Regions from separate parts of the Pseudomonas sp. R151218B TE3479 genome, predicted to be linked through region 2. Evidence: predicted binding sites of a transcription regulator. Region 2 holds the regulator's gene; each other region holds the start of a gene.
The links. Region 2 encodes sigma-54, which starts transcription at its own class of promoters, with help from an activator protein. Its sites were predicted from a motif close to ANTGGCATNNANNTTGCTNT; they were not measured.

Region 1: flgB (flagellar basal body rod protein FlgB) is a predicted target of sigma-54. The motif match lies at 2,122-2,141, and genes of this name have one in related genera.
Region 3: glnK (P-II family nitrogen regulator) is a predicted target of sigma-54. The motif match lies at 1,303-1,322, and genes of this name have one in related genera.
Region 4: AB7M32_RS24220 (circularly permuted type 2 ATP-grasp protein) is a predicted target of sigma-54. The motif match lies at 1,497-1,516, and genes of this name have one in related genera.

What each region holds. Positions count from the first base shown of each region.
Region 1 is NZ_JBRJHV010000001.1:5,960,935-5,964,669, reverse strand. It holds gene AB7M32_RS25965 (chemotaxis protein CheV) at 22-948, shown strand; gene cheR (protein-glutamate O-methyltransferase CheR) at 1,007-1,834, shown strand; gene flgB (flagellar basal body rod protein FlgB) at 2,183-2,590, shown strand; gene flgC (flagellar basal body rod protein FlgC) at 2,594-3,037, shown strand; gene flgD (flagellar hook assembly protein FlgD) at 3,053-3,735, shown strand, end outside.
Region 2 is NZ_JBRJHV010000001.1:2,019,865-2,023,599, reverse strand. It holds gene lptC (LPS export ABC transporter periplasmic protein LptC) at 1-45, shown strand, start outside; gene lptA (lipopolysaccharide transport periplasmic protein LptA) at 32-577, shown strand; gene lptB (LPS export ABC transporter ATP-binding protein) at 577-1,302, shown strand; gene AB7M32_RS08905 (RNA polymerase factor sigma-54) at 1,467-2,960, shown strand; gene hpf (ribosome hibernation-promoting factor, HPF/YfiA family) at 3,037-3,345, shown strand; gene ptsN (PTS IIA-like nitrogen regulatory protein PtsN) at 3,358-3,735, shown strand, end outside.
Region 3 is NZ_JBRJHV010000001.1:747,610-751,344, reverse strand. It holds gene AB7M32_RS03545 (sensor histidine kinase) at 1-842, shown strand, start outside; gene AB7M32_RS03540 (accessory factor UbiK family protein) at 848-1,108, opposite strand; gene glnK (P-II family nitrogen regulator) at 1,524-1,862, shown strand; gene AB7M32_RS03530 (ammonium transporter) at 1,896-3,230, shown strand; gene AB7M32_RS03525 (secondary thiamine-phosphate synthase enzyme YjbQ) at 3,443-3,735, shown strand, end outside.
Region 4 is NZ_JBRJHV010000001.1:5,620,152-5,623,886, reverse strand. It holds gene AB7M32_RS24235 (START domain-containing protein) at 1-244, shown strand, start outside; gene AB7M32_RS24230 (hypothetical protein) at 385-621, shown strand; gene AB7M32_RS24225 (ribonuclease E inhibitor RraB) at 823-1,164, shown strand; gene AB7M32_RS24220 (circularly permuted type 2 ATP-grasp protein) at 1,548-2,957, shown strand; gene AB7M32_RS24215 (alpha-E domain-containing protein) at 2,967-3,735, shown strand, end outside.

The sequences.
Region 1 (3,735 bases), 3.9 Mb from region 2:
GCGTTAGGTAGGAGTCAGGGCATGGCGGGAGTAATGGATTCGGTGAACCAGCGCACTCAGCTGGTCGGTCAGAATCGCCTGGAGCTGTTGTTGTTCCGTCTCGACGGCCAACAAATGTACGGGATCAACGTATTCAAGGTCCGCGAGGTGCTGCAATGCCCCAAGCTGACCCTGATGCCCAAATCCAGCCCCGTCGTGTGCGGTGTGGCCAATATCCGGGGTGCGACCATCCCGATTCTCGACCTGGCGATGGCGACCGGTTCCGGTCGGTTGCTGGACCAGAGCAATCCGTTCGTGATCATCACCGAGTACAACACCAAGACCCAGGGGTTCCTGGTGCGCTCGGTGGAGCGCATCGTCAACATGAACTGGGAGGAGATCCATCCACCGCCCAAGGGCACCGGCCGCGACCATTACCTGACGGCAGTGACGCGGGTCGACAACCAGTTGGTGGAAATCATCGACGTGGAGAAGATCCTCGCCGAAGTGGCGCCCACGCCGGAGGCGATTTCTGCGGGGGTGGTGGACGCCGAGACCCAGCACAAGGCGATTTCGCTGCGGGTGCTGACTGTCGATGATTCGTCGGTGGCACGTAAGCAGGTGACCCGTTGCCTGCAAACGGTCGGTGTGGAAGTGGTGGCGTTGAACGATGGGCGGCAGGCGCTGGATTACCTGCGTGCGCTGGTCGACGAGGGCAAGAAGCCCGAAGAGGAGTTCCTGATGATGATCTCCGACATCGAGATGCCGGAGATGGACGGGTACACCCTGACCTCGGAAATCCGCAGTGATCCGCGCATGCAAAAGCTGCACATCATCTTGCATACTTCGTTGTCCGGGGTTTTCAACCAGGCGATGGTCAAGAAGGTCGGTGCCGACGATTTCCTGGCGAAATTCCGTCCCGATGACCTGGCGTCCCGGGTGGTCGATCGGATCAAGGCAGCAGAATAAAGTAAAGGTCGGGTGCGTTGTGCGCCCGGCAAGTCAACACGATGAAAGAGGCGGTATCTTGTCTACGGGTAATTTGGATTTCGAACAGTTCCGGGTCTTCCTGGAAAAAGCCTGTGGCATCTTGCTTGGTGAAAACAAGCAATACCTGGTGTCGAGCCGTCTCAATAAATTGATGGAGCAACAGGGCCTCAAGTCATTGGGCGAGCTTGTGCAGCGTATCCAGACCCAACCGCGCAGCGGCTTGCGCGAGATGGTGGTGGACGCCATGACCACCAACGAAACCCTGTGGTTTCGGGACACCTATCCGTTCGAGGTGCTGAAGAACAAAGTGCTGCCGGCCGCCATCAAGGCCAGCCCTGGTCAGCGCCTGCGGATCTGGTCGGCGGCCTGTTCGTCGGGGCAGGAACCCTATTCGCTGTCGATGTCCATCGATGAGTTCGAACGCTCCAACCTGGGCCAGTTGAAAGGCGGCGTGCAGATCGTTGCCACGGACCTGTCCGGGACCATGCTCAATAACTGCAAGACCGGCGAGTACGACAGCCTGGCCATCGGCCGTGGTTTGTCGCCGGACCGGCTGCAACGCTACTTCGACCCGAAAGGGCCGGGCAAGTGGGTGGTCAAGGCACCGATCAAGAGCCGGGTGGAGTTCCGCTCGTTCAACCTGCTGGACAGCTACGCCAGCCTGGGCAAGTTCGACATCGTGTTTTGCCGCAACGTGCTGATCTACTTCTCCGCCGAAGTGAAGAAAGACATCCTGCTGCGCATCCACGGCACGCTCAAGCCGGGCGGCTACCTGTTCCTTGGCGCCTCCGAGGCGTTGAACGGTTTGCCGGACCATTACCAGATGGTCCAGTGCAGCCCGGGGATCATCTACCAGGCGAAGTGATTGGCCTGGATTGTCAAAAAAAAGCGGAGTCCCAAGGGGCTCCTTTTTTTTGCCTGCCAGCCAGGACCATCTCCTGTGGGAGCGAGCTTGCTCGCGATAGCGGCGGCACATCCAAAATCCATGTCCCTGACAGACCGCTATCGCGAGCAAGCTCGCTCCCACATTTTGACTCGCGTCGCCTGATGAAAGCGGCAGAAAAGCGGCAGAAAAGCGGAAACCCGTTGCCGCTTTTCTGGCATTGCCGCTTTGCCGGTGCCCGCAAAGCCCCGGTTTATGGGGTTTTTGGAAATGGCACGGCGCTTGCTTTAGCCGTTGTACGTACATTCTGGTCACCCAAAGGTTTCCGACATGAGCATCAGCTTCGATAAAGCGCTCGGTATCCACGAACAGGCCCTGAGCTTCCGCGCCCAGCGTGCCGAAGTCCTGGCCAACAACATCGCCAACGCCGACACCCCGAACTACAAGGCGCGGGACCTGGACTTTTCCAAGGTGCTCGCCGAGCAGAACGATAAGGCCAAGAACGGCCACTTCGCCTTGAACATGACCAACAGCCGTCATATCGAAGCCGAAGGCCTGGGTAATGGCGACGAGTCGCTGATGTATCGCACGCCGATGCAGCCGTCGATCGACCAGAACACCGTGGACGCTCAACTGGAACAGTCCAACTACGCGGAAAACTCCGTGAACTTCCAGGCCAGCTTCACCCTGCTCAACAGTAAGTTCAAAGGGCTGGTATCGGCCCTGCGCGGAGAGTAAGCCATGTCGATTGCTAGCGTATTCAACATTGCCGGCAGTGCCATGAGTGCCCAGACCACTCGCCTGAACACCGTCGCCAGTAACATCGCCAACGCCGAGACCGTTTCGTCGAGCATCGACCAGACCTACCGCGCCCGTCACCCGGTATTCGCCACCATGTTCCAGGGTGGCCAGTCCGGCGGCAGCGACTCGCTGTTCCAGGACCAGGAAGCGGCCGGGCAGGGCGTACAGGTGCTTGGCGTGGTCGAAGACCAGAGCAACCTCGAAGCACGTTATGAGCCAAACCATCCGGCTGCGGACGCCAAGGGTTATGTCTATTACCCGAACGTCAACGTCGTCGAAGAAATGGCCGACATGATTTCCGCCAGTCGTTCGTTCCAGACCAACGCCGAAATGATGAACACCGCCAAAGCCATGATGCAGAAGGTCCTGACCCTCGGTCAGTGATAAGGGGCGAGTCACATGAGCGTTACCAACACCACAAGCGGTTTGAGCCTCAACGAGATTCTGGCCAACTCCTCGGTCAAGACCAACAACACCTCCGATACCCTCGGGGCAATGACAGGTGCGGCGACCGGCAAGAAGGAGCTGGGCAAGGATGCGTTCCTGCAACTGCTCGTTACCCAGCTGAAAAACCAGAACCCGCTGGAGCCCCAGGACAACGGTGAGTTCGTTGCCCAGTTGGCGCAGTTCAGCAGCCTGGAAGGCATCACCACTCTCAACGATACCGTGAAAGGTATCGCCGGCAACTACAACTCGTCCCAGGCCTTGCAAGCCTCGTCGCTGGTCGGGCGCTCGGTCATTGCCCCGGGTGACAAGGCTGTGGTCGATACCTCCAAGAGCCTCAACGGCACGGTGGTGGTACCTGCATCGGTGTCCTCTGTCGCGGTCAAGATCGTGGACAAGGACGGCAAGACTGTTCGCACCATTGACCTCGGTAGCCAGAACGCCGGCAACTCGGCCTTCATCTGGGATGGCAAGAACGACGCGGGCACGGTTGTTGAATCGGGCACTTACACCTTCGCGGCCTCGACCACCATCGACGGCAAGGCCACGTCGCTGATCACCAACCTGCCGGCCACGGTCAGCAGCGTGACCATCAGCCAGACAGGCGGCGAGCTGATGCTCAACCTGGCCGGGCTGGG
Region 2 (3,735 bases):
ATACACCTGCTATCGAACGTAAGAGGACAGTATGAAGCTCGCTAAAACCCTCCCTATTTTGCTCAGTCTGGGCGCAGCACTGGGAAGCGCGAGCGCCTGGGCTCTTCCCGACGATCGCAACCAACCGATCCGCATCCAGGCCGATGACGCCCAACTCGACGACAAGAATGGCGTCGCCACCTATAAAGGCGACGTGATCATCACCCAGGGCTCGATGAAGGTCACCGGCAACACCGTGACCATCACCCGCACCCAGTCCGGCGACATCGACGTGGTGACCTCGGTGGGCAACCTGGCTTACTTCGAGCAGATGCAGACTGCGGGCGACACCAAGCCAGTACAGGGCTACGGGGTGACCATCCAATACCACGCCTCCCAGGATCGCGTGGTCCTGATCGACCGTGCCAAGGTCGTCGACAAGGACAACAACGTCACCCAGGGCGAGAAAATCGTCTACGACACCAACAAGAAACTCGCCAGCGCCGGCCGCGCCACCGGCAGCAAGGTGACCGAGCAGCGCCCGCGGATCGATATGGTGATCCAGCCTAAAAAGAAAACCGAGCAGAAGGCCCAGTAATGGCAACTCTGAAAGCCCAGCACTTGGCCAAGAGCTACAAGGGCCGGCAAGTCGTGCGTGATGTCAGCCTGTCCATCGACAGCGGCCAGATCGTCGGCCTGCTCGGCCCCAATGGCGCGGGCAAGACCACCTGCTTCTATATGATCGTCGGCCTGGTCCAGGCCGATCAGGGTCGCGTGCTGATCGACGACCTGGATGTCAGCCACCAGCCGATGCACGGCCGGGCGAAGGCCGGCATCGGCTATTTGCCGCAAGAAGCGTCGATCTTCCGCAAACTGTCGGTTGCCGACAACATCATGGCGATCCTCGAGACCCGCAAGGAGCTCGACAAGGCCGGTCGTCGCCAGGAACTGGAAAGCCTGCTGCAGGAATTCCACATCAGCCACATTCGCGACAACCTGGGCATGAGCCTGTCGGGTGGCGAACGGCGCCGTGTGGAAATCGCCCGCGCCCTGGCCACCGCACCGAAGTTCATCCTGCTCGACGAACCGTTCGCCGGTGTGGACCCGATCTCGGTGGGCGACATCAAGCAGATCATCCATCACCTCAAGGCCAAGGGCATCGGCGTGCTGATCACCGACCACAACGTGCGCGAGACCTTGGATATCTGCGAAACCGCCTACATTGTCAATGACGGCCAACTGATCGCCGAAGGTGACTCAGCCGCGATCCTGGCCAACGACCTGGTCAAGGAAGTGTACCTGGGCCATGAGTTCCGTCTGTAAGCACACGTGTCTGGCGAATTGCCCGGGCGTCGTTTAATTTTATTATGGCGACGCTCTAGGCAAACACTTCAGTTTCAGGCATATAATTTGCTTAAGTTTGGCGCTCTGGCGCCCTGTAGTGGATGGCGCATGTGCGCCGGCGAATAAGGTGTTAAGCCCCTGCCATGAAACCATCGCTAGTCTTGAGAATGGGCCAGCAGCTGACGATGACACCGCAGCTGCAACAGGCCATCCGCCTGCTCCAATTGTCGACCCTGGACCTGCAACAGGAAATCCAGGAGGCCCTGGAGTCCAATCCGATGCTCGAACGCCAGGAAGAAGGCGACGACTTCGATAACACCGACCCGCTGGCCGACAACGTCGAGCAGAAGACCAACACCGAGATCCCGGAACCGTCCTACCAGGAAGCCGCCCCGACGGTGGATAACCTCGAGGATGGCGAATGGAACGAGCGCATACCCAACGAGCTGCCCGTGGACACGGCCTGGGAAGATGTCTACCAGACCAGCGCCAGCAACCTGCCCAGCAGCGACGACGACGAGTGGGACTTCACCACCCGCACCTCGGCCGGCGAAAGCCTGCAAAGCCACCTGCTGTGGCAACTGAACCTGGCGCCGATGTCCGACACCGATCGCCTGATCGCAGTAACCCTGATCGACTGCATCAACAACCAGGGCTACCTGGACGAGACCCTCGAAGAAATCCTCGAGGCCTTCGACCCCGAGCTCGACATCGAGCTGGACGAGATCGAAGCCGTCCTCCATCGCATCCAGCAATTCGAACCGGCCGGCATCGGCGCCCGCAACCTGGGCGAGTGCCTGCTGCTGCAACTGCGCCAGTTGCCTGCCAAGACGCCATGGCTGGCCGAAGCCAAGCGTTTGGTCACCGATTACATCGACCTGCTGGGCGGTCGCGACTACAGCCAGTTGATGCGGCGCATGAAGCTCAAGGAAGATGAGCTGCGCCAGGTCATCGAGCTGGTCCAGAGCCTCAACCCGCGCCCCGGCTCGCAGATCGAATCCACTGAGCCTGAGTACGTGGTGCCCGACGTGATCGTGCGCAAGCACAACGATCGCTGGCTGGTGGAGCTCAACCAGGAGTCGGTGCCCAAGCTGCGGGTCAACGCCCAGTACGCCGGCTTCGTCAAGCGCGCCGACACCAGCGCCGACAACACCTTCATGCGCAACCAGTTGCAGGAAGCCCGCTGGTTCATCAAGAGCCTGCAAAGCCGCAACGAAACCCTGATGAAGGTGGCCACCCAGATCGTCGAGCATCAGCGCGGCTTCCTGGAGTACGGCGACGAAGCGATGAAACCGTTGGTCCTGCATGACATTGCCGAGGCAGTGGGCATGCACGAGTCGACGATTTCCCGGGTGACCACCCAGAAATTCATGCATACCCCCCGGGGCATCTATGAATTGAAATACTTTTTCTCCAGCCATGTCAGCACCTCCGAAGGCGGCGAATGCTCGTCCACGGCCATCCGCGCGATCATCAAAAAACTGGTGGCCGCGGAAAATCAGAAAAAGCCGTTGAGTGACAGCAAGATCGCTGGTTTACTGGAGGCACAAGGCATTCAGGTGGCCCGCCGTACCGTCGCCAAATACCGCGAATCCCTCGGGATCGCGCCTTCGAGCGAACGCAAGCGGTTGATGTAACAGGCCACGCCACAGCGTTCCAGTGGCAGGCATTTCTGCCTGCCGCTTTATGCACTGGCAACGAAGGAGAAGCTGTATGCAAGTCAACATCAGTGGACACCAACTGGAAGTGACCGAACCCCTGCGCACCTACATCGGCGAAAAACTCGACCGGTTGGAGAGGCATTTCGACAAGATCACCAACGTGCAAGTCACGATGAACGTCGAGAAGCTGCTGCAGAAAATCGAAGCCACGCTGCATATCCCCGGCGGAGAAGTGGTCGCCAACGCAGAGCACACAGACATGTATGCCGCGATTGACCTGCTGACCGACAAGCTGGATCGCCAACTCAAAAAGCATAAGGAAAAGACCCAGAGCCTCCTCCAGGGCGCGACCGGTCGTTAACCCCCCCAATCCATGATCCGACTAGAAACCATCCTGACCCCCGGCCGTTCCGAAGTGAACGCGCCGGGCGGCAGTAAAAAGAAAGCCCTCGAACACATTGCCAACCTGATCCACCGCGAGGTGCCAGATCTGGGAATGCAGGACGTCTTCGAGGCGCTGGTTGCCCGTGAAAAACTCGGTTCCACCGGTTTTGGCAACGGCATCGCCATTCCCCATTGCCGCCTCAAGGGTTGTACCGCGCCAATCAGCGCACTGTTGCACCTTGAAGCCCCCATAGATTTCGACGCCATCGACGGCGCCCCGGTCGACCTGCTGTTCGTATTGCTGGTTCCGGAAGCGGCGACCGATGCGCACCTCGAGCTGCTGCGCCAGATCGCCAGCATGCTGGAC
Region 3 (3,735 bases), 1.3 Mb from region 2:
GCCGGGCCGGCATGGCGGAGATCGCCACCAATGTGCTGCACAACGTGGGCAATGTGCTCAATAGCGTCAATGTCTCAGCCCAGGTCCTCTACGAGAAGGTGCACACCTCCAAGGGGCCCGGGGTGGCCAAGGTCGTCCAGTTGATGAAGGAGCATCCTGACGACCTCGGGGACTTCATCAGCAGCGATCCGAAAGGGCGCGCCCTACCGGACTATCTCGACAAGCTGGCCGACGCGCTGGCCGTCGAGCAGCAGGGCATGATTGCCGAGTTGGCGCAGTTGACCCGCCGAATCGACCACATCAAGGAAATCGTCGCCACCCAGCAATCCTATGCCGGCAATGCCAGCGTCCTGGAGCCGGGCTCGCTGCGAGAGTTGGTCGAGGATGTCGTGCGCATTTGCGATGTGTCCCTGGCCCGCCACCACATCACGCTGATCAAGGAATTCAGCGATATCCCGCAAATGCCACTGGACAAGCACCGAGTGCTGCAGATCCTGGTCAATCTGATCAACAACGCCAAGCAGGCGCTGGACGCGGGTGTGAACCGGCCGCCGCAGATCATCCTGCGCCTGAAGGTCGTTGACGAGGGGCGCGTGCGGGTCGAGGTCGAGGACAACGGCGAGGGGATTGCGCAGGACAATCTTGCACGGGTGTTCGAGCACGGCTTCACCACGCGTGTCGACGGTCACGGCTTTGGTTTGCACAGCTGCATTCTGGCGGCGCACGAAATGGGTGGCGATCTGACCGTGCAGAGCGCGGGGCCGGGCAAGGGCGCGCTCTTTATCCTGGAACTGCCGCTCGCGCTTGTGCAAGGCGCATCGCAGCGGGCCGCGAGTGGTTGAGTCGCCTATTCCTGGGCCGGAGCCAACCGCGCTTCCAGCTCAGCGACCTTGGCCTCCAGGCTTTCGAGCCGCGCCCGGGTCCGGGCCAGCACGACCATCTGGCTGTCGAATTCTTCCCGGCTTACCAGGTCCAGCTTGCTGAAGCCGCTTTGCAGCAGGGCCTTGAACTGGCTTTCGATTTCGCTTTTGGGCAGCGGCGTGTCGCCACTCAAAATACGGGAGGCGTGGCCGCTCAGGGCGTCGAGGAGGTCTTTGGGCGCAAGCATGTGCAGGTGTCCTGGAAACAATGGCGGGCAGTGTACCACGCAGTGTCTATAGTCAATTCGCAAGCCAGGGATGCACGCTTTTCGCGCATGCGGCCGGGCGCCGCTGCACTGTTGTTGTGCGTATCGCTGCAGTTAGTGGTGCGGTGCACGTCGAACCGGTAGCCAAGGGGCTGAAATCAGAGGGTTTGGGCACAGATGGCAAGGTTTCTGCTTAGAGGCTGATGACCCATGCACTGATGCAGTCGCTGTGACGAATGCAGTGCAGCAGGCGGAACGGGGAGTTTCGTCAGGATCGGTTAACTGGCACCTGTCGGGCAACTTGGGCCGACGACGCGTTACAAAGCCAGGCACTGCGCTTAGACTTGAGTCGGGTTTGTTTTCCTGGGGCAAGTCCACCAATTCGGGAGAAAGTTTCATGAAGCTAGTCACTGCCATCATCAAGCCGTTCAAGTTGGACGACGTGCGCGAGTCGTTGTCCGAGATCGGCGTGCAGGGCATTACCGTTACTGAGGTCAAAGGCTTCGGTCGGCAGAAGGGTCACACCGAGCTGTATCGCGGCGCGGAATATGTGGTCGATTTCCTGCCCAAGGTGAAGATCGATGTCGCCATTGACGACAAGGATCTGGACCGGGTGATCGAGGCAATCACCAAGGCCGCCAACACCGGCAAGATCGGTGACGGAAAGATCTTTGTGGTCAATCTGGAACAGGCTATCCGCATCCGTACCGGCGAAACCGATACCGACGCTATCTAAGCCGCCAAACCCAACGCCCCAGGAGAAAACAATATGACTCTGCGTAAATTCGCAGGGCTAGGAGCCCTGTTGTCCTTCGCAATGCCTGGCCTGGCCATGGCAGAAGAAGCGGCAGCCCCCGTCCTGAACTCCGGCGACACCGCCTGGATGCTCACGGCCACGATTCTTGTACTGTTCATGACCATTCCAGGCCTGGCACTGTTCTACGGTGGCATGGTCCGTTCGAAGAACATTCTTTCCGTGATGATGCAGTGCTTTGCCATTACCGGTCTGATCAGCATCCTGTGGGTCATCTATGGCTACAGCATCGCGTTCGACACCACCGGCATGGAGCAGGGCGTCGTCAACTTCAACTCCTTCATTGGCGGTTTTGGCAAAGCGTTCCTGGCGGGCGTCACGCCAGCCAGCCTGACCGGCCCGGCGGCGCTGTTCCCTGAAGCGGTGTTCATCACCTTCCAGATGACCTTCGCCATCATTACCCCGGCCCTGATCGTTGGTGCATTTGCCGAGCGGATGAAGTTCTCCGCCATGCTGATCTTCATGGGCGTGTGGTTCACCCTGGTGTATGCACCGATTGCGCACATGGTCTGGTCCGGCAACGGCGGCCTGATGTGGGACTGGGGCGTGCTGGACTTCGCTGGCGGCACCGTGGTGCACATCAACGCCGGTATCGCCGGTCTGGTGGCGTGCCTGGTATTGGGCAAGCGCAAAGGCTTCCCGACCACGCCAATGGCACCGCATAACCTGGGTTACACCCTGATGGGCGCGGCCATGCTGTGGGTCGGCTGGTTCGGCTTCAACGCCGGTTCCGCTGTCGCCGCCAACGGCACTGCCGGCATGGCGATGCTGGTGACCCAGATCGCTACCGCTGCGGCGGCGCTGGGCTGGATGTTTGCCGAGTGGATCACCCATGGCAAGCCAAGCGCGCTGGGCATTGCCTCGGGCGTGGTGGCCGGCCTGGTTGCAATCACCCCGGCTGCCGGCACCGTGGGCCCGATGGGCGCCCTGGTCATCGGCTTGGCGGCGGGCGTGGTGTGCTTCTTCTGCGCCACTACCCTCAAGCGCAAGCTCGGTTATGACGACTCCCTGGATGCCTTCGGCGTACATGGCATCGGCGGTATTCTCGGCGCGATCCTGACCGGTGTGTTCGCCGCACCGGCCCTGGGTGGCTTCGGCACCGTGACCGATATCGGCGCGCAAGTGTGGATTCAATTCAAGGGCGTGGGTTTCACGGTGGTCTACACCGCGATCGTCACCTTCATCATCCTCAAGGTCCTGGACGCCGTCATGGGTCTGCGTGTCACCGAGGAAGAAGAAGCTGTGGGCCTGGATCTGGCCCAGCACAACGAGCGTGGCTACAACCTGTAAGCACACGCAACAAAAAATGCCCGGTTCGCCGGGCATTTTTTTGCCTGGAATTTGTCATTGCTCAAAAGGTGGAGCAGTTTTTCCGACGCCTTTTGTTGTGGATGCGACATGGGTTTTTATACCGCCAAAGGCTTACATCGAAGCAGGAATATTAGGGCCTTTGTTTTTTCCCAGAGCGCGCTAGAATGCGCGCCGAACGTGCGGAGATCTGTATGTGGCAACAGACGCTGATAACCCTGCGGGCAAGGCCCCGGGGCTTTCATCTGGTGACAGACGAGTTGCTGGCCGGCCTGCCTGAACTCCAGGCATGTCGTGTCGGTCTGTTGCATCTGTGGCTGCAGCATACCTCGGCCTCGTTGACCATCAACGAGAACGCCGATCCGGCGGTACGTCGAGACTTCGAACGATTTTTCAATCGGCTGATCCCACAAGGAACCGCCGGTTATGAGCACAACGACGAAGGCTTGGACGACCTCCCGGCGCACTTCAAGGCCAGTGTGCTCGG
Region 4 (3,735 bases), 3.6 Mb from region 2:
CGGCAGCCTGACCCGCAAGCTCAAGGGTGTGCCGACGTACCTGCCTGAAGAGCAAGGTTTCGTACGGGTGGCCCAGGTCGACGGCTTCTGGAAATTCACGCCAAAGGGCGCGGACCAGATTGAAGTGGTTTATCAGGTTCACACCGAACCGGGCGGTGACGTGCCGTCCTGGCTGGCGAACAAGTTCGTGGTGGACGCGCCGTTCAACACCCTCAAGGCCCTGAAGGAACGCGCCGAAAAGTGATTGGCCAAGGCCGCACAAAAGAGACCGCCCCCGAGGCGGTCTTTTCATGTGTGCCGTCCAAGCACCCAGCGGAACGATTGTCCGCCCCTCAATGTCGAGATAAAGGTAAGCCAGGCCCTGAATTGATCAAGGAGACACTGATGCAAAAGTGGGAAATCACTTTCATTGACGATCACGGTGAAACCACCGTCGAGCAGTTCGACTATGACCACAAACCCACCATGGAGCAGGCCGCCCAACTGATTCGTGAAAGGTTGCTACCAGTGCTCAGCCAATTGGACCTCAACGACTTGGTGGATCGCACCGAAGACCCGACAGTCAAGAATCTCAAGTCCCAAAACAGTATCGAAATCCTCAGCATTACACCGATTTCATGAAACGGTGGCTGGTCTCGCTTGGCAGTGGCCACCACTTGCGGCTACTCTGCAATTGAGATCAGCGAAAGGATCGCCAAGGTCCGGTCTTGTCAGCTACATGCTTGTGTCCCGACGGCCATTTGATGCCGTATCGCTTGCAGCCTGAAGGCTTCACGCACGGGAAGACGGAAAGTCTATCCATCGGTTTTAGGAGGACGTTTCATGAGCACAGCCTATCAAGAAGACATCAGCACCAGCGTATTGCGCCGCATGAAAGAAGGCGGTTTCGATTTTTCCCGATTCCATCCCATTGAGTTCTACGCCATTTTCCCGGACGAGGAGCGGGCGCGCAGGGCGGCAGGTCATTTTCGGGGCGAATCGTTGAATGCGCAGATCAGTGCACGGGACGACGGGGCTTGGTCATTGGAACTGAGCCGGGTGATGTACGCCACTTACGATGATATTGGCGACTTCGAGCAAGACTTCGAGGCAGTTGTCGAACCCTTGGGGGGGGTTATCGAGGGTTGGGGCGTCAAGCAAGAGATCCGGCGCCTGCAGGCCTGACAGTCCTCACCGCAACCACAGCAACGGCTGACCTTTGTGTCGGCCGTTTTCATGTCTGGAACTTCCAAGAATCCTGTGGGAGCGAGCTTGCTCGCGATAGCATCGGCACATTCAACCGCGATGCAAGCTGACCCCCGCAATCACTTCCCCAGGTTTTGTACCTAACTGTATCCAGATCAAGCCGCTTCGTTTTTCCATGGCTATGCTCAGGAGAGCGACGCCCCTGCGTCGCAATGAAGCGGGGGCAGCGGGTTGGGGGCATTTGCCGCACTATAAAAGTGCGCGGCCTCTCCTTAGCGATTCCAACCCGTTGATCATAAAGCGTTTATGCCGATGGCACGGGGCTTGCGATGCCTTGCTGCCAGGGTGACAAGGAGTACGGCATGATCCGCAGCGGTTTTGATGAAATGTACGATGCTGGCGGCCAGATCCGCCCGCACTACCAGGCGTTTGCCCGCTGGCTGGCCGACACGCCTGACGAACTGCTGGCGCAACGCAGGCGCGAAGCCGACCTGTTGTTTCACCGTGCCGGCATTACGTTCACGCTCTACGGGGACGAGCAGGGCACCGAGCGCCTGATCCCGTTCGACACGATCCCGCGCAGCATCCCGGCCAGCGAATGGCGGGTGGTCGAACGTGGCTGCATTCAACGGGTCAAGGCGCTGAACATGTTCCTGGCCGACCTCTACCACGAACAACGGATCATCCGGGCCGGCATCATCCCCGCCGAACAGGTGCTGGCCAACGAGCAGTACCAACTGGCGATGCAAGGGCTCGATCTGCACCGTGACATCTACGCGCACATTTGCGGTGTCGACCTGGTACGCGACGGTGACGGCACCTACTACGTGCTCGAAGACAATCTGCGTACGCCCAGCGGTGTCAGCTACATGCTCGAAGACCGCAAGATGATGATGCGCCTGTTTCCCGAACTGTTCGCCGCCCAACGCATCGCCCCCATCGATCATTATCCGAACCTGCTTCTCGACACCCTGAAAAGCTCCAGTCCGCTGGACGACCCCAGCGTCGTGGTGCTGACGCCGGGGCGTTTCAACAGTGCATTTTTCGAGCACGCATTCCTGGCCCGGGAGATGGGCGTGGAGTTGGTGGAAGGCGCCGACCTGTTCGTGCGGGATGACAAAGTGTTCATGCGCACCACCGACGGGCCGAAGGCGGTGGATGTGATCTACCGTCGCCTCGACGACGCGTTCCTCGATCCACTGGCCTTCAATCCGGATTCGATGCTCGGCGTACCGGGGCTGTTGTCCTCCTACCGTTCCGGCAACGTGGTGCTGGCCAATGCTATCGGCACGGGTGTGGCGGACGACAAGTCGGTGTACCCGTTCGTCACCGACATGATCCGTTTTTACCTGGACGAAGAGCCGATCCTGAAGAACGTTCCCACCTGGCAGTGCCGTAATCCTGCAGAGCTTTCCCATGTACTGGCGAATCTTCCCGACCTGGTGGTCAAGGAAACCCAGGGCTCCGGGGGGTATGGAATGCTGGTGGGGCCGGCCGCGACGGCCGCGCAAATCGATGCCTTTCGCGAGCGGATCAAAGCCAAGCCGCACGCCTACATCGCCCAGCCGACGCTGTCGCTCTCGACGTGCCCGACCTTTGTCGAAAACGGCATCGCCCCACGTCACATCGACTTGCGCCCGTTTGTGCTGGCCGGACGCGAGACCCGCGTGGTCCCTGGCGGGCTGACACGGGTGGCGCTGCGCGAAGGCTCCCTGGTGGTGAATTCATCCCAGGGCGGCGGTACCAAGGACACGTGGGTGGTCGAGGATTGAGGAGCTGCCATGCTGAGTAGAACCGCCTCGGACCTGTACTGGATGTCGCGCTACCTGGAGCGGGCGGAAAACCTCGCGCGGATGCTCGACGTCAGTTATTCGTTGTCACTGATGCCCCAGGACGGGCGTGGCGACGGTCTGCACGAACTGGCCATGCCATTGCTGATCACTGGCACCCTGGACGATTACCGGGAGCGACACGGCGATCCGCACGCCGAGCGCCTGCTGCATTTCTTTGCCCTGGAAGCGGCCAACCCGGCCAGCATCTACAGCTGTCTGGGTTCCGCGCGGGCCAGTGCCCATGCGGTACGTGGCCGGATCACCGCCGACATGTGGGAAAACATCAATGCCACCTGGCTGGAAATTCGCGGTATCGGCGAGCAAGGCTTGAATCGCTACGGCATGAGCCGTTTCTGCGAGTGGATCAAGGAGCGCTCGCACCTGTTTCGTGGCGCGACCTACGGCACCATCATGCGTAACGACGCGTTCCGGTTCATTCGCCTGGGGACCTTTATCGAAAGGGCCGACAACACCCTGCGCTTGCTCGATGCCCGCTACGAAATGGCCGGCGACCAGGCCGACGCCGTCAGCGACGGCACGGCCCACGCCTACTACCAATGGAGCGCCTTGTTGCGGGCCTTGTCGTCCTTCGAGGCCTACACCGAGATCTACCGTGAGGCCCCGGGCGCTCGCCATGTGGCTGAGTTGCTGCTGTTGCGCGCCGACGTGCCGCGCTCGCTGCGTGCCTGTACCGAAGAAATCGACCAGATCCTCGCGA